Regions from separate parts of the Mesorhizobium sp. BR1-1-2 genome, predicted to be linked through region 4. Evidence: riboswitches for the same ligand, from Rfam matches in the RefSeq annotation. Region 4 holds a riboswitch; each other region holds the start of a gene.
What was found. Region 4 has a riboswitch for cobalamin ahead of LB551_RS16525 (CbtB domain-containing protein). Riboswitches for the same ligand answer to the same signal wherever they lie in the genome.
Positions count from the first base shown of each region.

Region 1: another riboswitch for cobalamin. It lies ahead of bluB (5,6-dimethylbenzimidazole synthase); the one in region 4 lies ahead of LB551_RS16525 (CbtB domain-containing protein).
Region 2: another riboswitch for cobalamin. It lies ahead of LB551_RS27005 (aromatic ring-hydroxylating oxygenase subunit alpha); the one in region 4 lies ahead of LB551_RS16525 (CbtB domain-containing protein).
Region 3: another riboswitch for cobalamin. It lies ahead of LB551_RS05765 (ABC transporter ATP-binding protein); the one in region 4 lies ahead of LB551_RS16525 (CbtB domain-containing protein).

Region 1 covers NZ_JAIUID010000005.1:317,144-323,004, reverse strand. The annotation lists gene dxs (1-deoxy-D-xylulose-5-phosphate synthase) at 1-1,382, opposite strand, end outside; gene LB551_RS14090 (pirin family protein) at 1,461-2,381, opposite strand; gene LB551_RS14085 (DUF2277 domain-containing protein) at 2,422-2,688, opposite strand; gene LB551_RS14080 (exodeoxyribonuclease VII small subunit) at 2,785-3,036, opposite strand; gene LB551_RS14075 (histone deacetylase family protein) at 3,040-3,966, opposite strand; cobalamin riboswitch at 4,088-4,268, shown strand; gene bluB (5,6-dimethylbenzimidazole synthase) at 4,317-5,069, shown strand; gene LB551_RS14065 (TetR/AcrR family transcriptional regulator) at 5,155-5,760, opposite strand.
Region 2 covers NZ_JAIUID010000019.1:8,768-14,628, reverse strand. The annotation lists gene LB551_RS27035 (alpha-glucosidase) at 1-584, shown strand, start outside; gene LB551_RS27030 (ABC transporter ATP-binding protein) at 610-1,722, shown strand; gene LB551_RS27025 (DUF680 domain-containing protein) at 1,819-2,055, opposite strand; gene LB551_RS27020 (DUF680 domain-containing protein) at 2,127-2,333, opposite strand; gene LB551_RS27015 (DUF680 domain-containing protein) at 2,403-2,609, opposite strand; gene LB551_RS27010 (DUF680 domain-containing protein) at 2,680-2,877, opposite strand; cobalamin riboswitch at 3,358-3,560, shown strand; gene LB551_RS27005 (aromatic ring-hydroxylating oxygenase subunit alpha) at 3,691-4,938, shown strand; gene LB551_RS27000 (hybrid-cluster NAD(P)-dependent oxidoreductase) at 4,958-5,861, shown strand, end outside.
Region 3 covers NZ_JAIUID010000002.1:495,336-501,196, reverse strand. The annotation lists gene LB551_RS05780 (sugar phosphate isomerase/epimerase family protein) at 1-350, opposite strand, end outside; gene LB551_RS05775 (Gfo/Idh/MocA family protein) at 353-1,384, opposite strand; gene LB551_RS05770 (LacI family DNA-binding transcriptional regulator) at 1,565-2,590, shown strand; cobalamin riboswitch at 2,653-2,863, shown strand; gene LB551_RS05765 (ABC transporter ATP-binding protein) at 3,119-3,907, shown strand; gene LB551_RS05760 (ABC transporter substrate-binding protein) at 3,954-4,901, shown strand; gene LB551_RS05755 (FecCD family ABC transporter permease) at 4,910-5,861, shown strand, end outside.
Region 4 covers NZ_JAIUID010000006.1:247,033-252,893, forward strand. The annotation lists gene LB551_RS16510 (DUF1624 domain-containing protein) at 1-734, opposite strand, end outside; gene LB551_RS16515 (MFS transporter) at 966-2,165, shown strand; gene LB551_RS16520 (aromatic ring-hydroxylating oxygenase subunit alpha) at 2,169-3,338, opposite strand; cobalamin riboswitch at 3,473-3,669, shown strand; gene LB551_RS16525 (CbtB domain-containing protein) at 3,705-3,884, shown strand; gene LB551_RS16530 (CbtA family protein) at 3,900-4,697, shown strand; gene cobU (bifunctional adenosylcobinamide kinase/adenosylcobinamide-phosphate guanylyltransferase) at 4,690-5,205, shown strand; gene cobO (cob(I)yrinic acid a,c-diamide adenosyltransferase) at 5,207-5,821, shown strand; gene cbiB (adenosylcobinamide-phosphate synthase CbiB) at 5,818-5,861, opposite strand, start outside.

The DNA of each region.
Region 1 (5,861 bases), on a different contig from region 4:
GCCGCCGCCATGACGACGAAGCCCGGCAGGGAGGCAAGGAAGGTGGTGTCGAAGGCGCCGCAATGAGTGGCGCCGTCGGCGCCGACGAAGCCGGCGCGATCGATCGGGAAGCGCACCGGCAATTTCTGGATCGCCACGTCGTGCACGACCTGGTCGTAGGCACGTTGCAAGAAGGTCGAATAGATCGCCGCGAACGGCTTGTAGCCTTCGGTAGCGAGGCCGGCCGCGAACGTCACCGCATGCTGCTCGGCGATGCCTACATCGAAGGTCCTGGCCGGGAACACTTCGCCGAACAGGTCAAGCCCGGTGCCGCCCGGCATGGCGGCGGTGACGGCGACGATGCGCTCGTCCTCCTGGGCCTCCCGGATCAGGCTTTCGGCGAACACCTTGGTGTAGGCCGGCGCGTTGGCCGGAGCCTTGGCCTGCGCGCCGGTGATCACGTCGAACTTGTTGACGCCGTGATATTTGTCGGCCGCGGCCTCCGCCGGCGCGTAGCCCTTGCCCTTCTGGGTGACGACATGGATCAGCACCGGGCCCTTCCCATTGTCACGGACATTTTTCAGCACCGGGATCAGATGGTCCAGATTATGACCGTCGATCGGGCCGATATGGTAGAAGCCGAGCTCCTCGAACAGCGTGCCGCCGGTCACGTAGCCGCGCGCGTGCTCGACGGCCCTGGTGATGGCACGGTCGGCGCGCTTGCCGAGATACGAGGTCAGTTTCTTGCCGAAGTCGCGCAGGCCGACATAGGCCTTACCAGAGGCCAGGCGCGCCAGATAGGCGCTCATGGCGCCGGTCGGCGGGGCGATCGACATGTCGTTGTCGTTGAGAATGACGATCAGGCGGGCATCGAGCGCACCGGCATTGTTCATCGCCTCGTAGGCCATGCCGGCCGACATGGCGCCGTCGCCGATGACGGCGATGACATTGTTGCGGCCGCCAGCAAGATCGCGGGCCGCCGCCATGCCCAGGCCCGCCGATATCGACGTCGAGGAGTGGGCGGCGCCAAACGGATCGTATTCGCTCTCGGTGCGGCGGGTGAAGCCGGAGAGGCCGCCCTCCTGGCGCAAGGTGCGGATGCGATCGCGGCGCCCGGTCAGGATCTTGTGCGGATAGGCCTGATGGCCAACATCCCAGATCAGCCGGTCATCGGGTGTGTTGAAGACATAGTGCAGCGCCACGGTCAGTTCGACAACGCCAAGCCCGGCGCCGAGATGACCGCCGGTGCGCGACACCGCGTCGATCAGTTCGAGGCGAAGCTCTGACGCCAATTGCGGCAATTCGCTTTCGGAAAGCGTGCGCAGCTCGGCCGGGATGCGGACCTTGTCGAGAAGCGGCGTATGCGGCGTTGCGTTCACGGGTAGGCCCAGGCTTCTGTTCATGCGCGGGATAGGCCGCCGTCAGGCGAAAGTAAATGCCTGTCAAATGATGCGGAAGGCATGGCCCCGTCGTCGATTTCCTCAGCCTTCCGGCAGTGGAATGAACTCTTTCTCATCGCCGGGAACGATGTCGAAGCGGCCGGTCTTCCATTCTTGCTTGGCCTGTTCGATGCGCTCCTTGGAGGACGAGACGAAATTCCACCAGATGTAGCGCTTCGAGCCCAGCGAGGCGCCGCCGAACAGCATGAAATGGGCACCGGCCTGTGAGGATACGACGATCTCGTCGCCGGGCCGGAACACCAGCAGCCGTTCGGCCGGAAACACGTCGCCGGAAATCGAGACCTCGCCTTCCAGCGTGTAGATGGCGCGTTCTTCCGCGTCGGCCGGGATTTTGACGCTGGCGCCCGGCGCCAGCCTGAGGTCGGCGTAGAGCGTCTCGGAATCGGCCCGCACCGGGGAACGCAGCCCCTGGAAATCGCCGATGACGATGCGGCCACTGACGCCTTCCGCGTCGATGTCGGGAAGCCGCGCGACAGCGGTGTTCTCGAACACCGGCGCCACTTCCTCCTTGCCGTCCGGCAGCGCCAGCCATGTCTGCAGGCCCGAGACCGACATCGGCGCGCCGCGCAGTTCTTCCGGCGTGCGCTCCGAATGGACGATGCCGCGGCCGGCGGTCATCAGGTTCACGTCACCCGGCTCGATCACCATTTCGGTGCCGAGCGAATCGCGATGCCTGATCCTGCCATCGAACAGGTAGGTGACCGTCGACAGGCCGATATGGGGATGCGGCCGGACGTCGAGCGCCTGACCGGCGCGCAGGATGGCAGGCCCCATGCGGTCGAAGAAGATGAAGGGACCGACCAGCCGCCTTCTGGCGGTCGGCAAGGCACGGCGAACCTGAAAACCGCCAATGTCCTTCGCGTTCGGAATGACCATCAATTCGATCTGGTCGCTGGCAAAGGCGTCGCCTATTTCGGGGTCCTTCCCGGGGAAGAAGCTCATGAACTCTCCTTGTCAGCGGCCGATGGCTGCTTTGGGCAGATCAGGCAAAGCGGATCGCCGCCTTCGCCCGCAGCTTGGCCGCAACCTCCTCGCGATTGCGCGGATGCTGGTTGGTTTCAAGCGAATCGAGAAGCTCGCGCGCCGACGCCGCGATGGCCTCGACGGCATGGTCGAAGGCGTGCTGGTTCTGCTTCGAGGGCCGCGTCGTTCCGCTCAGCTTGCGGACGAACTGAAGGGCAGCATCGCGCACCTCGTCATCGGTTGCCGGCGGATCAAAATTGAACAGGGTCTTGATGTTTCTGCACATCGCTTCCGTATCTCCTCTTGTCCTGAAGCCGTTTCAATCGGGATGCGTTCTATCCTCAATCATGATCGTGTCAAAAACCGGTAACGGCCGCGTGCCTCAATCCGCGTCCAGCGGCTCCGTCCCGGCCGGCTTGCCGTCGCGCGACAGCCTGATCTTCTCCACCTTGTCCTCGGCCGCCTTGAGCAGCCGGTCGCAATGCACCTTCAGCGCCTCCCCGCGCTCGTAGATCCTGATCGACTGGTCGAGCGGCACATCGCCACGCTCCAGATCATCGACGATCTTCTCCAGCGCGTCGAGAGCCTGTTCGAAGCTCATCGCCTTGACGTCTTCGTTGGTTTCACCAGCCATCATTCATCCTTTCATCAGTCGCCCGACATGGGCGGCGACCGAAAATGCCAATCCTTGCAGATCGTAGCCGCCCTCGAGCAGGCTGACGAGCCGGTTGCCGCTGTGGCGCGCCGCGCGCTGCATGAGCTGGCCGGTCGCCCAGTCGAAATCATCCTCGGTCAGGTTGATCTCAGCCAGCGGGTCGCGATGATGCGCGTCGAAACCGGCCGAAATGATGATCAGGTCGGGTGCAAAATTGTCGAGCGAGGGCAGCACGCGCGACAGGAAGGCATCGCGGAACGCCTCGCTGCCGGTTTGCGGCGCAAGCGGCGCGTTGACGATGTTGCCGGCGCCGGTTTCGTTCTTTGCTCCGGTGCCGGGGTAGAGCGGCATCTGGTGGGTCGAGCAGTAAAGCACGGACGGATCGTCCCAGAAAATATCCTGCGTGCCGTTGCCGTGATGCACGTCCCAGTCGACGATGGCGACACGTTCGATGTCGTGTTTGCGCTGTGCATAACGTGCGGCGATGGCCGCCGTGTTGAACAGGCAGAAGCCCATCGCCGTCGCTTTCTCCGCATGATGGCCGGGCGGCCGGGCGGCGACGAAAACGTTGTCTGCCCTGCCGGCAAAGACGTCGTCGACGGCGGCGTTGGCGGCGCCGATCGCGGTGATCGCCGCTTGCCAGCTCTTCGGGCTGGCCGTTGTGTCGGCATCGATGCGGGCGATGCCCGTCTCGGGAATGGCGGCGCGCACCCGCTCGACGAAGTCCTCGGGATGCGCATAGAGAATGGTGGCCTCGTCGCCTTCCGGCGCCTCGAGGCGGTCGAGCGCGGCAAAAGCCTCCTCGTCGAGCACGCGCTCGATGGCGCGCAAGCGGTCCGGCCGCTCCGGATGGCCGGGGGGCGTGATGTGCTCGAGGAAGATCGGATGGGTGTAGAGACGAGTGGCCATGCTCCCTATCTAGTGCCCCGGAGCGGCGATAGCCATGCGTTGCGGCCTGATGGCTGGGGAAAATCGCGCCTGCGTCCATTCGCGTCGCCGCGGGGATTGGCGGCGCGGAGGCTTCGTCGTAAAGTCCCGGCCGCTGCCTGGTGCCCGCTGCGAGCGGGAGAATCGGGAACACGGTTTGATCCCGTGGCGTGCCCAACGCTGTAAGGGGGACCGCGCCGGTAAATGCCACTGTCGATGACGGGAAGGCGCCGGACGCGGGTTGATCCCGAGCCAGAAGACCGGCCTGGCAGGCATCGTCATCCGCATGGTCAGGCGGACGGCAGTTGATTGCAATCGCAAGGGGACAAGCGATGCCGGACGATATGACCATCCCCGTGGGTGACGGATTCGACCAGATGGCGCGCGATGCGGTCTACCGCGCCATGTTCACGCGGCGCGATGTCCGCAGCCATTTTACATCAGAGGCCGTCGATGACGAGGTGCTGGCACGGCTGCTGCTTGCCGCCCATCACGCGCCATCGGTCGGCTTCATGCAGCCATGGAATTTCATCGTCATTCGTGGCACCGAACGACGGGAAAAGGTGCGCGACCTGTTCCTGGCGGCGCGCGAGCAGGAATTGCCCGCCATCGAGGAAGAGCGGCGGGCGCTCTACCGCAAGCTCAAGCTGGAAGGCATCTGCGAAAGCGCGTTCAATATCTGCATCACCTGCGACCGCCGACGCTCACAGGGCTCGCCGCTGGGACGCTGGCACAATCCCGAGATGGATCTCTACAGCACGGTCTGCGCGGTGCAGAATTTCTGGCTGGCGGCGCGCGCCGAAGGCGTCGGCGTCGGCTGGGTCAGCATTATCGAGGCGCAGGCGTTGAAAGACCTCCTGTCGATTCCCGAGCATGTGACGCCGGTGGCCTATCTCTGTGTCGGCCGCGTCTCCGAGTTCGCGCCGAAACCGGACCTCGAAACACATGGCTGGGGTCGACGGTTGCCGCTGCCCGAGCTGATCATGAGCGAGACGTTTTGCGGACAGGGCGAAGTGCCGCTCAAGTCAACGATCGCCCGCCTCAAGGCGGCAACACGCGAAAAACCTGGCAAACCCTTGATTTGATTGCCGCTACGGCATGCTCAGCGCTGCCGGCGGCCTGCGCCTTGTGCTGAGCATCTGAACCTGGAAGCACCTCGGCTATCCGCCTTCAGGCGGCTGTGGCACCCTTCCTCAACAATCCTTCGAGCAGTTGCTTGAATGCCGCCACCACGGTCTTTGATGTCGCTTCCGGGTCGTTCGAATTGGCGATCCGCTGCGCCGCCTGACTGCTCGCCCCGTTGATCAGCCGTGCCGCGGTCTCGGGGTCGACGCCCGAGACGACCACCCCGTCGCCCTGCAGCGTCGTCAGGTGATCGGTCATCGACGCGACGCAGGCATTGGCGTTCGGCCATTGCGCGGGATCCCCCAGCACGGCCGGACCGTCCCGGAACATGATTCGCTGGATTTCCGGCTCCAGCGCCATTTCGATGTAGCTCGTGCATTCGTCGACGAAGCTTTGCCAGCGGGTCGGTGCTTTCGCTGCAACCTCATTCACCCGTGCCGCCATCTCGGCGTCGATTTCGGCGATGACCGCCTGCAAGAGCCCCTTTTTGTCGCCGAAATGATGATAGAGCGCACCGCGCGTCAGTCCCGCCGATGCGGTGAAATCGTCCATCGACGCTTCGGCATAACCGATCGTTCCGAACGCATGCCGGGCTGCGGCAATCAATTTGGCGCGCGTTTCGGCGATCATTTCCTTGCGGGGCTTGTGCATCTCTTCTGGCCTTACCCACATACGTTCCGTATGCCAATTGACATACGCAACGTATGATCTATTTAGTGTTCATACGCATCGTATGTAATTTCCGAATCGCC
Region 2 (5,861 bases), on a different contig from region 4:
ACCCGACCGCCTATCTCAAGGTTATCTCGGCATTGCTGATGTCCTTGCGCGGCTCGGTCTGCATCTATCAGGGCGAGGAATTGGGGCTCGGCGAAGCCGAATTGCGGTTCGAGGATCTGCAAGATCCCTACGGCATCCGCTTCTGGCCGGAATTCAAGGGCCGCGACGGCTGCCGCACGCCGATGGTGTGGGACGGCAACGCCAGGAATGGCGGCTTCTCCCAGGCAAAGCCGTGGCTGCCCGTGCCGGCCAAGCACCTGTCGCAAGCCGTCAATGTGCAGCAAGGCGACGAGCATTCGCTGCTCGAACACTACCGGCGTTTTCTCGGCTTCCGCCGCGCCCATCCGGCGCTGGCCAAGGGCGATATCAGCTTCATCGCAAGCCAGGGCGACACTGTCGCCTTCACGCGCCGCGCGGGCAACGAGCAGATCGTCTGCGTCTTCAACCTGGGATCGGGGCCGGCGGAGGTTGACCTTGGCGGCCGATCGCTGCAACCTTTGCCCGGACACGGATTTTCGGGACAGGCGAGCACCAGCTCCATCCGTCTCGGCGGCTACGGCGCCTGGTTCGGGCGTATCGACTGAATTCTAGGGACCACTGGAGAGAAACATGGCCGATGTCACGCTGAGGCAAGTGAAGAAATCATACGGCAATCTCAATATTCTGCACGGCATCGACCTCGACATCAAATCGGGCGAGTTCATCGTTTTCGTCGGTCCGTCGGGCTGCGGCAAGTCGACATTGCTGCGCTCGATCGCCGGGCTTGAGGAGATCACCTCGGGCGAGCTCAGAATTGCCGGCGAGGTCGTCAACGACGTGCCGCCGTCGAAGCGCGGCATCGCCATGGTGTTTCAGTCCTACGCGCTCTATCCGCATATGACGGTCTACGACAACATGGCGTTCTCGATGAAGATCGGCAAGGAAAGCAAGGCCGAGATCGACAAGCGCGTGCGCCAGGCGGCAGAGATCCTGCAGCTGACCAACTATCTCGACCGCCTGCCCAAGGCGATGTCGGGCGGCCAGCGCCAGCGCGTGGCCATCGGCCGCGCCATCGTGCGCAACCCGAAAGTGTTCCTGTTCGACGAACCGCTGTCGAACCTCGACGCCGCGCTGCGCGTCGCCACCCGCATCGAAATCGCCAAGCTCAAGGAATCGATGCCCAACACCACCATGATCTACGTCACGCACGATCAGGTGGAGGCGATGACGCTGGCCGACCGCATCGTGGTGCTGAAGGAGGGCCATATCGAGCAGGTCGGCACACCGATGGAGCTCTACAAGAAACCCGGCAATCTGTTCGTTGCCCAGTTCATCGGCTCGCCGGCCATGAACATCCTGCCGGCGACCATCGACAAATCAGGCAATCCGACCGTCATCAGTCATGTCGGCGGCCGCAAGGCTACGGTGCCGATCACGACGCCGGCCTCGGCCAAGGGCGCCTCGATGAGCTTCGGCGTGCGGCCGGAGGACCTGACGATCGCCAGCGGCACGGACTATCTCTTCGAAGGGACGGTGGACTATGTCGAGCAGCTCGGCGAGGTGCAACTCGTCTATGTCGACATCGGCCGCGCCGACCTACCGCTGGTGACCAAGCTGCCGGGCAATGTCGAGGTCAAGCGCGGGGCGACGCTGCGGCTGAGCGCCGACGCCGGAGACCTTCATATCTTCGACGCGGATGGGCGATCCTTCGCGCTGCACGAGACGGAAGCGAAGGCGGCCTGAGAGCAGGCCATGAATTGCATGAATTAATTGCCGGCCACGCAAAAACAGGAGCGGCGAGCAAAGCCCGCCGCTCCTGTTTGATATCAGCTTCGGCTGTTAGTGGCCGAAGAGATTCCGGTCACTGCCCTGAGGGGCGGACTTCTGTACGTCACCCGAGGAATTGAGCAGCTTGTAGACGGGCGAACCGCTGTCGCGGATCGAAGCCGTGTGCGACTTGTCGACCGAGGTGACGGCAGGCTGGTTGGCACCATTGGAGCCGTAATTGTCGCTGGCGGCCAAAGCGCTGCCGGAAACGGCCAGAACGGCGGCGGCGGCAAGGATGATCTTCTTCATTTCAAGTCTCCTGAATTCTCAAATTCCACCGCAGTGGCGGGCTTACCCGCCAGCTGCTGAAGGATCGGCTGTTAGTTGTTGCCGAAGAGGTTACGATCGGCACCCTGAACAGGGGCTTGAGCAGCCGGAGTCGACGTCCTGGTCGAAGCGGTGTACGAGCTGTCGGTCGACGTGGCCGCGGGCTGATTGGCGCCATTGGAGCCATAATTGTCGCTGCCGGCGAAAGCGCCGCCCGAAACAGCCAGAACGGCGGCGGCGGCAAGGATGATCTTCTTCATTTCAAGTCTCCTGAATTTTCGAATTTCGCCAGGACGGCGGAAGACCCGCCGTCAACTGGAGATCGGCTGTTAGTTGTTGCCGAAGAGGTTGCGGTCGGCACCCTGAACAGGCGCCTGGGCAGACGGCGCGGACTTCTGGACCGAAGCCGTGTGCGCGTTGTCGACCGAGGTGACGGCAGGCTGGTTGGCGCCATTGGAGCCATAGTTGTCGCTGCTGGCGAAAGCACTGCCCGAAACGGCCAGAACGGCGGCGGCAGCAAGAACGATCTTCTTCATTTCAAGTCTCCTGAATTCTCAAATTTCGCCAGGACGGCGGAAAAGCCCGCCGTCAACTGGAGATCGGCTATTAGTTGTTGCCGAAGAGGTTGCGATCGGCGCCCTGGACAGGCGTCTGGGCAGCCGGTTCCGACTTCTTGGTCGAAGCGGTGTACGAGCTGTCGACGGCGGTGGCCGCAGGGGCATTCGAACCATAGTGGTCGCTACCAGCGAAGGCGCTGCCGGAAACAGCCAGAAGGGCGGCGGCAGTGAGAATGATCTTTTTCATTTTTGATACTCCAGTATTTTTCCCGTCCGTCTAGCGGCGTGTCTTGGGAGGAAATCGCGTCGTTCGGACAGCCCCGATGTGGGAAAGCCATACCGCCATTTCCAATCACGAAGTTTTTCCGCGTGGACCAAGTTTCCACCACTTGAAATTGTGCCAGGGCCTTCTACATTCGTTTTTTTCCGTTTACTATCAGATAGTTAGGTAAACTGATCGTGCGATCACCAACTGTGTCGAAGGCGCAGTGTTCACACCGTCCTGCACGCATCGTCAACAGAAACGAACCGTTCGGTTCGATTTTAGAGGGCGCTAATAGTCACTTTTCGAAACCGTTAACCTTTTTTGGCTCCGCCACGAGTTGAATTCCGAGGCGGCGAGCCGAGCCTTTCTGCCCCTTCAACGACGGCCGCACCGTTTCCAATGCGTGTCGCGCGGCATTGATGCGATGTCGTTTTCATGCCGACGACAAGTCGGCGATCATGGTTAGATCCTGCCATCTCGGGTGCCGCCACGTGACGACGAGGCGGAGAATTGGGAAGCCGGTCAGAATCCGGCGCTGCCCCCGCAACGGTGGTGGAGTTCAGGTCGCGACGGGAGACCACTGGGCAAAGGCCTGGGAAGGTGTCGCGACAGTCCGCAAGGACAGCTCCAGAGCCCGGAAACCAGCCTGAGATGTTGGACTCGACTGATCGCGGCGGGCGGTCAAGAGGCGGATGGTGCATGTCCGGCGCAAGCCGGCGCGCGGCTTGATCCTTCCTCTCTCCCCTCCGTTCAGTCCTTCAATGCGAGGACAGGACTTCAATGCGAGGACAGGACATGGATGCGCGCAACGACATGCTGAAACGGCTGCAAGGCCGCAGGGACGGCTTCTCACTCGAGCAGCCCTTCTATACCGACGCCGAATACTTCAAGCTCGATATGGAGCTGATCTGGTACCGCGACTGGCTGTTCATCGGTCATGATTGCGAACTGCCCAGGCCCGGCAGCTTCATCACCGTGCAGATCGGCGACTATCCTGTGGTGCTGGTGCGCGACCAGAAGGGCAACATCAACGCCTTCCACAATTCTTGCCGCCATCGCGGCAGCCGCGTCTGCAACACCGACAAGGGCACGGCGGCGAAGCTCGTCTGCCCCTACCATCAGTGGACCTACGAACTGGACGGCAGGCTGCTGTTCGCCAGGCAGATGGCCGAGGGTTTCGACAAGAGCCAGTTCGGCCTGAAGCCGGTCGCCTACGAAAGCGTCGGCGGCTACATCTTCATTTGCCTCGCCGACGAGCCGGCGGATTTCGTGCCGATGCGGACGATGATCGAACCCTATTTGCTGCCGCATCGGCTGCGCGAAGCAAAGGTCGCCTTCGAGAGCACCATCGTCGAGAAGGGCAATTGGAAGCTGGTCTGGGAAAACAACCGCGAATGCTATCATTGCGCCGGCAACCATCCGGAGCTCTGCAAGACCTTTCCTGAGGCGCCGACCGTGACCGGCGTGCAAGGCGCCGACAGCGACCCGGAGATGCTGGCTCACTGGGCCAAATGCGAGGCCGCCGGCCTGCCGAGCAGATTCCGCATCGACCCGGCCGGGCAATACCGTGCCACCCGCGCGCCGCTGCTGCGCGATGCCGTCAGTTACACGCTGACGGGAAAACGCGCGGTCAAGAAGAACTTGTCCGACAGCGTTGCCACCGACCGCATCGGCTCGTTGCTGCTCTATCACTATCCGACGACCTGGAACCACATCCTCGGCGACCACGCAGTCACCTTCCGGGTGCTGCCGATCAGCGCCACCGAGACCGCGGTGACGACCAAATGGCTGGTTCACAAGGACGCGGTCGAGGGTGTCGACTACGATCTCGCCGAGCTCACCCATGTCTGGACCGAGACCAACGACCAAGACCGCCGCATCGTCGAGGAAAACGCCTTCGGCATCCTGTCGCCGGCCTATGAACCCGGCCCCTATTCCGAACTGCACGAAGGCGGCGTCATCCAGTTCGTGGACTGGTACGCGCGTTTCATCGGTCCGCGCCTCGCCGAAGGCGGCCGGCCGGCCCTGCGCAGCGTTGCTTGAGAGGTGAGGGATGAATGCGATGACGGATCTCGGCCTCTATCGCCATCTCGATCAGATGACGCCCTGGAACGACAGGCTCCAGGTGCTGGAAGTGATCGGCGTGAGCGATGAGGCGCCTGATGTAAAGACCTTCACCTTCCGCTCCGATAACCAGACCTGGTTCCGCTACAAGCCGGGCCAGTTCGTGACGCTGGAACTGCCGATAGCGGATGGGCCGCTGATGCGCACCTACACGCTGTCGTCTTCGCCCTCGCGGCCGTTCTCGATCGCGGTGACGGTGAAGGCGCAGGCCGGCAGCACCGGCACGCGCTGGATGTTCGACCATTTGAGGCCCGGTTCGCACGTCAAGGCCTATGGGCCGGCCGGAGACTTTTCGCTGCACAGCCACCCGGCAGCCAAATATCTGTTCATCTCGGCCGGCTCCGGCGTGACGCCGATGATGTCTATGCTGCGCTGGCTGAACGACTGCGCGCCATGGACCGATGTCGGCTTCGTCAATTGCGCGCGCCGGCCCGAAGAGATCATCTTCCGCAAGGAACTGGAATTGCTCGGCAGCCGCATGCCAGGCCTGTCGCTCGGCTTCATGATCGAGGAACGGTCGAGCCGGGAGGGTTGGTTCGGCCATATGGGCCGCATCGACGCCATCCGGCTGCCGCTCTTGGCGCCCGACTTCCGCGACCGGGAAATCTTCTGCTGCGGCCCCGACCCCTTCATGCGTGCCGTGCGCGGCATGCTCGAAGCCGCCGGCTTCGACATGGCGAAATACCATCAGGAAAGCTTTGCAGCGCCTCTGACGGAGGAAATTCCGGCGCCGTTCGCCTCGCCGGCTGGAGACGGCGCGGCCATTCCTGTCGAAGCCGCGACGCCGGTCCGGTTCTTGCTTTCGGATGTCGATGCCGCATGCGTCGCCGGCCAGACGGTGC
Region 3 (5,861 bases), on a different contig from region 4:
AGCGGCTTGCCGCGGATGCGGCCGGTAAAACCGCTGACCAGATTGGTGCCGAACAGATGCGCGCTGTCGATCACCGTTTCCCAGGCCTTGAGCACGCCGCGGTCGGTGTCGCCGCTCTCGAGTGGATTGCCGAACACGCCGATCGAGCTGACGCTGACATCGGCATCGCCGATGGCGTCGCGGATTTCGCCGGCGAGCCGCCCCAGATCCTTGCCGCCCAGCGTCTGCCAGAAGAAGGGCTGGACGCTCTCGAAACCGAGCGGCAGGATCTGCCTGATATAGGCGGCCGGATCTTCGAGATTGGCCCGCACCATGGTGCCGATCCTGATGTCGAGAAGCGGGTTCGGCATGGTCATCCTTCCTGCCTGGGGATTTCGATCCGGCGCCCGGTCTCGGCGCTTTCGATCGCCGCGAAAACCATGGCCAGGCTCTTGATGTTGTCGGCGCCGCGCGTCTCCGGTTCGGTGCCGGTTTCCACGGCGCGGACGAAATCTTCTATGACGCCGAGATGCCCGCCGATGCGGTCGGCAGGGTCGAGCGGCGGCACCGCTACCGGCACGACCTTGTCGAGCAGGCCTTCGCGTTCCGGCAGCACGGCTTCGGCCTTCAAGTCGTCATGACCATCCCAGGTCAGGCTGCCGCGTTCGCCGACGATGCGCCAACTGCCTTCCCAACTGGTGCGGAAGCCGTCGGCGCACCAGCTGCCGCGATAGGTGAACATCTTGCCCTGGCCGAGTTCGAAGGTGGCGCTTGCCGACGATCCCTGCCTGTACCACGAATTGGCCGGCTCCCATTCCCGGCAATACACTTCGGTCGGCTCGCCATCGACCATGTAGCGGGCGGCGTCGAATGTATGGATTGCCATGTCGAGCAGCAGCACGTGGCGCATGTCTTCGCGGAAACCGCCGAAATGCGGCGCAACGAAAAAATCGGCATGGATGCTGGTCGCAGCGCCGATGGCGCCGGAATCGAGGAAGCGCCGGATGCGCCTGACATTGGCGACATACCGGCGGTTCTGCACGACGGCATGAACACGCCGGGCGCGCTGGGCCGCGCCGATGATGGCGCGCGCATTGTCCGGGCTGTCTGCGAGAGGCTTTTCCGTCAAAAGATGACAACGATGGGCGAAGGCGGAGTTGGCGACGTCGCGGCGGGCGGCGGGCACGACCACGTCGAACACTGCATCGGGTCTGGTCTGGTCGAGAATGGCGTCGAGATCGGTCCCGATCGCGACCCCGGCGAGGTCATATTCGCGGGCCCGCTGGCGCGCCCTGTCGGCGTCGAGGTCGACGAGGCCGACGATCCTGACGGCAGGGGATTGGCGGGCGGCCTCGAGCCAGGTTTTGCTCATGGCTCCGCACCCGACCAGGACGACGTGCATCATCCAGCGCTCCTCCGGCCAACCTCTCCTGGCTGGCACCACGGTAGTCCGTAAATGACTTCCGTAAACGTTTACGATGACACACCCGATGGCGTATATTGTCAATCGGATTTGTACCGTCGGTTCTGAAACGCCTTGGCCGCACGACCGGCTGGTGCTAGCCAGAAGCAGGAGGGGGAGGTCTTGGCATCCAGCATTCACGATCTTGCACGGCATCTGAATATTTCGATCGGCACGGTCTCGCGCGCGCTTAACGGGCGCGCCGACGTCAATGCCGAGACGCGCCAGCGCGTGCTAGACGCGGCGCGGCAACTCAACTATTCGCCGAACCAGTCGGGCAGGAACCTTCGTCGTGGCACCACGCATGCCGTGGCCTTCATGCTCCAGCCGCATCCGGGCGACCAGGAATATGGCGAGCCGTTTTTCATCCCGTTTTTGAGTGGGCTGCAAGCGGCACTGGCCGAACATGGGCTCGACCTGATCATCGTCATGGGCGCGCCGGGCGACTATCAGCAGGAGCGCCTGCGCCGTGTCGTCGAGACACGTCGTGCCGATGCCGTCGTGCTGGCCTGGACGCGGCGCGAGGACGATCGCATCGACTATCTGAGCAAGGCAGGCTTTCCCTTCGCGACGCTCGGCCGAAGCCGGTCCGGCGACGACAACTATCCTTCTCTGGACCTGGATTTCGAGAAGGCGGGCGCCGATGCAGTCGACCGACTGGTCGCGCGCGGCCACCGCCGCATCGCCGCCATCCGGCCGTCGCTTGACCTGAATTTCGGTTATCTGTTTCTGGAGGGCTATGGCAAGGCGCTGCGGCGGCACGGCATCGAAGTCGATCCCGCCCTGATTGTGGATGGTTTCATCAACGAAGCCGGTGGCTACGCGGTGACACCGCAAGTCATGCGGTCGAAGGATCCGCCGACCGCGATCATCTTCAACAACGACTCGATGGCGCTCGGCGGCTGCAAAGCGCTCGCCGAAATGGGGATCAAGCCCGGCCATGATGTCGCGGTGATCGTCATCGTCGACACGCCGCTCTGCCGTTATTTCTCGCCGGCGCTGACCGGCTTTCGTCCGAGCCTGGATCCGATGGGGCGGCGGCTTGGCGAAATCCTGCTCGCCTCGCTCCCGGCTTTCGCCGGCGCGAAAGGGCCAGAGATCATTCGCGAGGTCTGGCCGCTGGAACTGGTGGCACGCGATAGTGATTGACCATGCGAATGTATTGTTATAACAGAACATACATCGACCTTGCCTTGACGCTGCCTGCATCCTAGGCTGCGACTCGTGATGGTCCCCGCGCCGCAAGGCGAGGGGTGAAAAGGGAACATGGTGAGGCCCACCTTTCGGGTCGAAGCCATGGCTGCCCCCGCAACTGTAAGCGGCGAGCAAAATCCGAAAAAGCCACTGGCCGGCAAGGCTGGGAAGGCAGGATGGCGCAACGACCCGCGAGCCAGGAGACCTGCCATCTGCATGAGTTGACCGGACGGGGTGTGCCGGGAGGAGACGCGGGTTCGGTCTTGTCGACCGGTTCAAGCCAGCTTCCTTCCGTCGCCATTTTTGAAAGTGACGGAAGTTGGACGGCGCCATCGATCGCATTCACTGCATTCCCATGCATCGCATCGTCGTGTGCACGCTTTGCCGCGATATCGCCACCGAGGTGAATTCAGGCCAGCGTCCAGCAGGACTGGCAGGCAAGACGCTGGCCCGTATTCCGGCAGGCCCTGCAAGGAATTGCCCATGACCGCGCCGCTTCTCGAGGCCCGCGATCTGGCCGCGGCGGCGGATGGCCTGCATCTGGTGCATCCGGTCAGCCTTTCGGTGGCGGCGGGCGACCGTCTCGCCATCATCGGTCCCAACGGCGCCGGCAAGACGACATTGCTGCGCATGCTGTCGGGCATGCTGCGGCCGAGTTCGGGCGAAGTGAAGCTCACCGCGCGCCGGCTCGACAGGATTTCGACCGCCGAGCGGGCGCTGCACATCGCCGTCGTCGGCCAGACCGATCAACCCGATCCACGACTGGCGGTCATCGACTATGTCGAGCTCGGCCGGGTTCCGCATGCCGGCCGCAGGCACAGGAGCGAGGAACGCGACATTGTCGTCGAGGCGCTGCGCCGGACCGGGCTGTTGCCGCTGCTTGGCCGCACCATCGGCTCGCTGTCGGGCGGCGAGCGCCAGCGCGCCCAGCTTGCCCGCGCCATCGCGCAGGAGCCGAAGATCCTATTCCTCGACGAGCCGACCAACCATCTCGACCCGCGGGCGCGCAGCGAGTTGCTCGAACTGGTGGCAGGCCTCGGCATGACCGTGATCGCGGTGCTGCACGATCTGGCGCTGGTGACGCCTTTCGCCACCAGGGTCGCGGTGATGAGCCATGGCCGCTTGCATGTGCTGGCGCCGCCACGCGAAGCACTCACCCAGCAGCTGATCCGCGAGATCTTCGGTGTCGACGTCTTTAGGTTGCGCCACCCGACGGAGGACCGCGAGCTGACGGTGTTCGAGGTTCCGAACCGTGCCGCGCCATCTTCGTGATCGAAGCCATTTCCGGCAGATCCTGTTCAACAAAGGAGCAATATCCGTGAAACGCCTTGCCGTGTCTCTTGCCTTCTCCCTGCTGGCCTCTACGGCCTTCGCCTTTCCGGTGACGGTCGACAGCTGCGGAAAGCCGCTGACGTTCGACGCGCCGCCCAAGCGTGCCGTCATTCACGATCTCAACATGGCCGAGATGGCCTTCGCCCTGAAGCTGCAGCCGTCGATCGTCGGCCTGACCGGCATCACCGGATGGTACAAGGTCGGCCCCGAATTCAAGGCCGAGCAAGGCTCGATCCCGGAACTGGCGCCCAAATATCCGACGCTGGAAAACCTGGTCGCTGTCGAGCCCGACTTCTTCTTCGCCGGCTGGTACTACGGCATGAAGCCGGGCGGCGAGGTGACGCCCGATACGCTGGCGCAACACGGCATCAAGACACTGGTGCTGACGGAAAGCTGCGTCCATCTCGACAAGAACCGGCCTGCCGCTTCGATGGAGCTGCTCTATGGCGATGTCGAGAAGCTGGGCAAGATCTTCGGCAAGGAGGCCGAGGCGGATAAGCTCGTCTCCGGCTGGAAGGCGCAGCTCGCCGAAATCACGGCCAAGGTCGGCGACCGCAGGGGAACGCGCGTGTTCCTCTATGATTCCGGCGAGGACAAGCCGTTCACATCAGGCAAGTTCGCCATTCCCAACGCCATGATTTCCGCGGCCGGCGGCGACAACATCATGGCCGACATGAACACCAGCTGGGGCAACACGGATTGGGAGACGGTGGCCTCGCGCAATCCGCAATTCCTCATCCTGCTCGACTATCAGGATGGCGGCGGCTACCGGAAGCTGCTCGATTTCCTGAAAGCGCATCCGGCAATGAAGGAGACGGACGCGGTCAAGAACGAACGCTTCGTGGCGCTTCGCTATGCCGAACTGACACCCGGGCCGGCCAACATCGAAGCGATCGGCAAGATCGCCAGGGCGATGCATCCGGAAGCTTTTTGACCGGGAACATGACCTTGCGGCACAAGGCATTCCTATTGGCCATTACGGCGGCCGCGTTGGCAATCGCCGTGCTCGCGCTGCTGTCGATCGCCTATGGCTCGACGATGATCCCGCTGGGCGACGTCGTGGCAGCGCTTGGCCATGCGATCGGATTGAAGGGACATGACGTGTCCGGCCCGGTCGGCAGGATCGTCGTCGACCTCAGGCTGCCGCGCACCATCCTGGCCATCTGTGTCGGCGGCGGCCTGGGCGTGGTCGGCGCGCTGTTGCAGACGGTGACGCGCAACGATCTTGCCGATCCGTTCCTGTTCGGCCTCTCGTCGGGAGCCGCCGCCGGCGCGGTCTCCGTCATCACCGTCTTCGGCGACAGTTTCGGGATCTGGACGCTACCGGTCGCCGCATTCACCGGCGGTATTCTGGCGGCTTGCGTTGTGCTTTTGCTGGTTGCGCGGGTGAGGGGACAAGGCCCCGAACGGCTGATCCTCGCCGGACTTGCGGTCTCCTTCATGTTCACCGCATTGACCAATTACCTGGTCTTTGCCGGTGACCAGCGCGCCGCCCATTCGGTGCTGTTCTGGACGATGGGCGGTCTCGGCCTGGCACGGTGGGACAATATCTGGCTGGGGGCGCTTGGGGCCGGCACGATTGCGGCGTACGGGCTGTGGAATCATCGCCGGCTGGACGCTTTCCTGGCCGGCGAAAATGCCGCCGAAAGTCTTGGCGTGCCGGTGGCGCGAATGCGACGGACGACGTTTCTGGTCGCCGCGTTTTCGACCGCGATCCTGGTTTCGGTCGCCGGCGTCATCGGCTTCGTCGGCCTCATGATCCCGCATCTGTCGCGGCCGCTGGCCGGCGCGCTGCATCTGCGCCTGATCGTAAGTTGCGCGCTGTTCGGGGCGGTGCTGTTGCTGGCTAGCGATCTTCTGGCGCGCACATTGCTGCCGCCGCAGGAACTGCCGA
Region 4 (5,861 bases):
ACACTGCCGATCAGCAGCGGCTGATGGATCAGGTAGAAGGCCAGGCTATGCCGGCCGATGAAGACCAGCGGGTAGGACCAGCGCCCGGGTGCCACATCCGCCAGGCGCGCCAAGGCGCCGAAGCCGGAGGCGAGCTTGGTCGCTCCGAGGCCCACAAGCACCGCACCGAACCACGGGAACAACGGGACATAGTCGTTGGAGTGCGGGTTGACCGCGGAAAGGCCGACCCACCACAGCCAGGGGTGATCGAACGATTCCAGCCGAAAATAGAAGGGAATGGCGATGACCACCGCGGCGATCAGCAGTGTGAGCAGCGCCGGCAGACGCAGGAATGCCAGCCCAAGCAGGCTCGCCAGCGCGATCTGGTGCAGGATGCCAAAGAAGATCCACCCGTCCGGCGTGGCGATACGGGTGGCGACCGAAATGGCGATCGCCGCTCCGGCGACCATGGCAAAGCGTCTCCAGAAGCCGCTCCAGCGGATCTCTTTGCCATGGGCGAGATACAGGCTGACGCCGACCAGGAACAGGAAGGTCGAGGCGATGCAGCGAGCATAGAACTTCCACCAGCCGAAGGCGGTCAGGCCGGGATCGGTGTAGCCGAAGAATTCCAGGTCCCAGGTGAAATGGTAGCTCGCCATGGCGATCAGCGCGATGCCGCGCAGCATGTCGATGGCGACGATGCGCTTGGTCTTCGGCAACTCCGCGGCGGGCATGGTCGGCGTCTGGATGCTCATGGTCTCGCGATCTGATTCAGCCCCGCACGAGGACTATCACGGTTACGCCGGACAAAAGAAGGCCGTGAGCTTCGATACGGACGGTCAGCCGGCGCTGTGTCAGGCGCGCCTTTAGGCCAGCAGCGGAAAGCCTTTGACCGGCTTCGTTTTAACCGGGGCACGTCGGTTTCCTGTTACCGGCCGCGAAATGATGGCCGCAGATTTGGCCAGTGATTCTGCTTTGGGGAAGCAATGTCCACGCATGTGCGCCATCCGATCTGGCTACCGGCCCTCAAGGCCGCGGATGCGCGCACCTTCGCCTCGCTCTACGCGGTCGAATCCTTCGCTCGCGCCACGGTGTCGAGCGTCATCCCGATCCAGGCCTACGAGATCCTCCACAACGAGCAGATCGTCTCGATCCTCTACACCATTGTGGCGATGCTCGGCCTGTCGGTGACCTTGTTCATGCCGATGCTGATCCAGCGCTTCGCCCGGCGCTGGGTCTACACGGCGGGCGCCTGCCTGCTGGCGATCGGCTCGTTGTTCTTCGTCACGCATACGCTCGCCGGGCAACTGGCCGGCATGCTGTGCCGTGTCATGGGCGCCAGCGCGCTGTCGATCACGCTCAACCTCTATATCATGGACCACATCCGCAAGACCGATTTCATGCAGGCCGAATCGCTGCGCATGGCGTGGTCGATGTTTGCCTGGACGGGTGGGCCGACGCTCGGCATCTTTCTCTACACGCGCTTCGGCATCTATGCCGCGCATGGCGCGGTCGCCGTATTCGCCTTGGCCCTGCTGGCGTTGTTCTGGACCTACCGGCTCGGCGACAATCCCTCGATCCGGCCGGGCAAGACGCGCCCGGTCAACCCGCTCGCCAATATCGGTCGCTTCGTCGCGCAGCCGAGGCTGAGGCTGGCCTGGCTGATCGCCTTCGGCCGCTCCTGCTTCTGGACGACCTTCTTCGTCTACGGACCGCTGTTCATGGTCATCACCGGTGAGGGCGAACTGGCCGGCGGCATTCTGGTTTCGGCGGGCAACGCGCTTTTGTTCATGGCGATTTTCTGGGGCAAGGCGGGCAAGCGCTTCGGCGGCCGCAGGACCATGACATTTGCCTATTTCGCCATGTCGGCGATGCTGCTGGCGGCGGGTGCCGTCGGCGAAAGCGCGCCACTCATTACCGGCGCCTTCCTGCTCTGCGGCGCCTTCTTCACCATCGCGCTCGACGCGCTGGGCTCGACCGCCTTCATGCGCTCCGTGCGCTCTTACGAGCGGGCGCAGATGGCTGCGGTCTACCGCACCTATCTCGATTTTTCCGAACTGACGCCGCCGCTGGTCTATTCGGTGGTGCTGGCCTTTTTCGGCCTCGGCTCGGTTTTCGTCACGCTCGGCCTGCTTGCGGCGGTCTGCGGCTATGTCACCTGGCGGTATCTGCCGAAGTCGCTGTGAAGCTTACGGCACAAGCGCAGCGTGCCGTTCGCGTACCCAGTCGTGGAAGCGGTGAAGGTCGTATTCCTCCGGCATCAGCACGCCGGCCTTGTGGCGCATGGAGCGCAGCCCTTTCTGGTTGACCTCGCAGATCGCGGCATCCTCCTCCAGCACCTGGGTGCCGAAGCCGACGATATTGTCGATGTCGGTGGCGGCGAGCGCGTCGGGCGCGAACAGCCATTCGGCGGTCAACTCGGTCTGTTCGGGGCCAAGCGGCACCAGCCGAACGGACCTGACATAGTCGACGTGGCCGACGATGAACATCGAGGGCAGGCTGGTGGCATAGGTCTGGCCGGCGGCGCGCTCGGCCGGTGTCAGGCCCGAAAAGACCGGCCCATGCGCCTGACCGTCACGCGACCATGTTTCGGCACCCGCCCGCAGCCCGCCGGAAAACTCCGGCGCGTCATTATCGGCGTGGCGCGTCCATTCAGGATCGTCGTGCCGGCCCATCAGGCCTCGGCCATAGATCGGCACCAGTCGCGACAGGTCCTTGTGGACGCCCGGGCAGTGCAGGCATTCGTTGAAGTTCTCCCAGAAGATCTTCCAGTTGCAATCCATCACCTTGCGCAGCACATGGCCTGACACGAGGCTTTCCAGCGGCCAGTTGCCGAGATCGCCGGAGGCCGGGTCGAAGGATGATTGCGCCGAACCGGCCGCATCCTCGGCGAGATTGACGAAGACGAAGCCGCGCCAGACCGACAGCGCGACGCGATAGAGCGGATGGTCCGCCTTGTCGAAACCGTCGGGCAGCGTTTTCGACGGCACGCGTACGAGATCGCCGCGCAGCGAATAGGACCATGCGTGATAGGGGCAGGTGATCAGCCGCGCCTTCAACCGGCCAGCACTTTCCTGGCAAAGCTGCGAGCCGCGATGCCGGCAGGTGTTGTGGAAGGCGCGCAGTTCGCCGGTGTCGTCGCGCAGCACGACGATCTCCTGAGTGCCGACACGGAAGGTGCGGAAAGCCAGTGGTTGGGCGAGATCAGCTTCACGGCAGACGAGCAGCCAGTTCCTGTACCAGATGGCGTCGAGGTCGCGCTGGTAGGCCGCTGCATTCCAATAGGCCGAGGACGGCAATGTCGGCTCAGCCCGGGTGAGGCCGTTATAGGCGGGGTGCGGGCTCTGGACGGGCTGCATGGCTGGCCTCCTGTGAGGATGGCAGCCGACACCCGGCCACGGAAATTGTCAATTGCAGCGGAGCAGGCGGCCGGACGGCGCTAAAGCGCTTGTCGTCGTCGGAATTTGGTTTGCCGGATGCGGCGATTTTCCCTATAGTCACCTTCGTCGTCGGTTCCGATTGGAGCCAAGAGGGAATGCGGTGCGGGCAGATTTGCTGCCCAATGCCGTGGCTGCCCCCGCAACTGTGTGCGGTAGTCCTCTCCATATGCCACTGAAGATTTTCTTCGGGAAGGTGGGGAAGGGCGCTGATCCGCGAGCCAGGAGACCTGCCGGCGACAGGAAACTGACTTCGATGCCCTCGGGTGGAGGGTGAAAGGACAAGACATGAATACCGCTTCCGTCTCCCTCGGCGCCTCCATCTCCTCGCAGTCGCGCCTCATGCAGCTCGCGCTCGCGGCGCTGCTCGGCATTTTCGTCGTCGGCTTTGTCGGTTTCTCGCATATCGACGCGGTCCACAATGCCGCGCACGACTATCGCCACTCGATGGCGTTTCCCTGCCACTGATAGGGATTTGACATCATGAACCTGTTTCGCAACGTCGTGTTCGTCGCGGCGATCGCAGGGCTCGTGGCCGGCGTCGTTCTCGCCTGCATGCAGGCCTATGCCACCGTGCCGCTGATCCTGAAGGCGGAAGTCTACGAACAGGCGGGCGGCGGCCATCACCACGACCATGCCGCACCGGCCGCGACCGACAACAACGCCATGAGCGCTGCCGCCCCGGCGGGCAACGCCATGAGCTCCGCGGCGCCGGCAGCCGCTGAAGCTGCTCCGGCGGAAGAGGAAGGCTGGGCGCCGGCCGACGGCTTCGAGCGCTTCGCCTTCAGCGTGCTTGCCAACATCGTCACCGGCATCGGCTTCGCGCTGGTCCTGGTCGCGGTTTCGGAATTCGCGGGCGGCATCGGCAACTGGCGCCAGGGCGTGTTCTGGGGACTGGCCGGCTTTGCCGTGTTCACCCTGGCGCCGGGTCTCGGCCTGCCGCCGGAACTGCCGGCCATGCCCGCCGCCGAGCTTCTGCCGCGCCAGATCTGGTGGACGGCAACGGTGGCGGCGACGGCGATCGGCCTTGCCCTGATCGCCTTCCGCAAATCACTGCCGCTGGCGATACTGGGCGTGGTGTTGATCGTCGCGCCGCATATTGTCGGCGCGCCGCAGCCCGACAGTTTCGAGACGCCGATCCCGGAAGGCCTGCACCATCAGTTCGTGGTGGCGGTGACAGTGACCAACCTGGTGTTCTGGCTCGTGCTCGGCGCTGCCGTCGGCGTGGTGCGTGGACGCTTCACCGGCCGCGCGACGAGCCTGCGCGACAGCTTTGCCTGATCGCGGAAGACTGACCTTCATCATCGGTGGTGCGCGCTCCGGCAAGAGCGCGCACGCCGAAACGCTGATGACGGCCTTGCCTTCGCCATGGGCCTACATCGCCACGGCGCAAGCCTATGACGACGAGATGCGGCAGCGTATCGCGCTGCATCGGTCGCGACGCGGTGAAGGCTGGATGACGATCGATGCACCGCTCGACCTTGTCGGTGCGCTTGAGGCCTTGCCCGACAACCAGCCGGTGCTTGTTGATTGCCTGACGCTCTGGCTGACCAATCACATGCTGGCCGATCATGATGTGGAGGCCGAATGCCGGCGGCTGGCTGAGCTGCTGTCGCGGCCGCGTGGCCCCTGGTTCGTGGTAACCAACGAGGTCGGGCAAGGGATCGTGCCCGACAATGCGCTGGGACGCCGGTTCCGCGACGCCGCCGGCCGGCTCAACCAGCAGGTCGCCGCGATTGCCGATACCGTGCTTTTGATGGTGGCGGGGCTGCCGCTCAAGGTGAAGTGACATGACCGACATCGACGAAAAGGACGAAGAGCGCCACCGCGCCAAGATGGCCAAGCGCAAGGCGGTGCAGGATGCCGAGGTGGCGGGCAAGACGGTTGAAAAGGGGCTGCTGATCGTCAACACCGGTCCGGGTAAGGGCAAGACCACGGCTGCCTTCGGTCTGGCGTTGCGGATGCTCGGCTACGGCAAGCGCGTCGGCGTCGTCCAGTTCATCAAGGGCAAATGGCATACGGGTGAGAAGGAGGCCTTCGCTGCGTTCGGCGACCGCGTCGTCTGGCACGCGATGGGTGAGGGGTTCACCTGGGAGACGCAGGATCTGAAGCGCGACATCGCGGCTGCCGAGGCCGCCTGGGCCAAGGCGCTGGAGCTGATGGCCGATCCGTCGATCCGTCTCGTCGTGCTCGACGAACTCAATATCGCGCTGCGCTACGAGTATCTCGATCTCGACAAGGTGGTCGCCGCGCTGAAAGCGCGCCGCGAGGGCCTGCACGTCGTCGTCACCGGCCGCAATGCCAAGCCGGCGCTGGTCGAGGCGGCCGATCTGGTCACCGAGATGGGGCTGACCAAGCACCATTTTGCGGCCGGCGTGAAGGCGCAGCAAGGGATAGAGTTCTAGAACGCCAGAATCGCGAGCAGCGAAACCAACCCGAACAGCG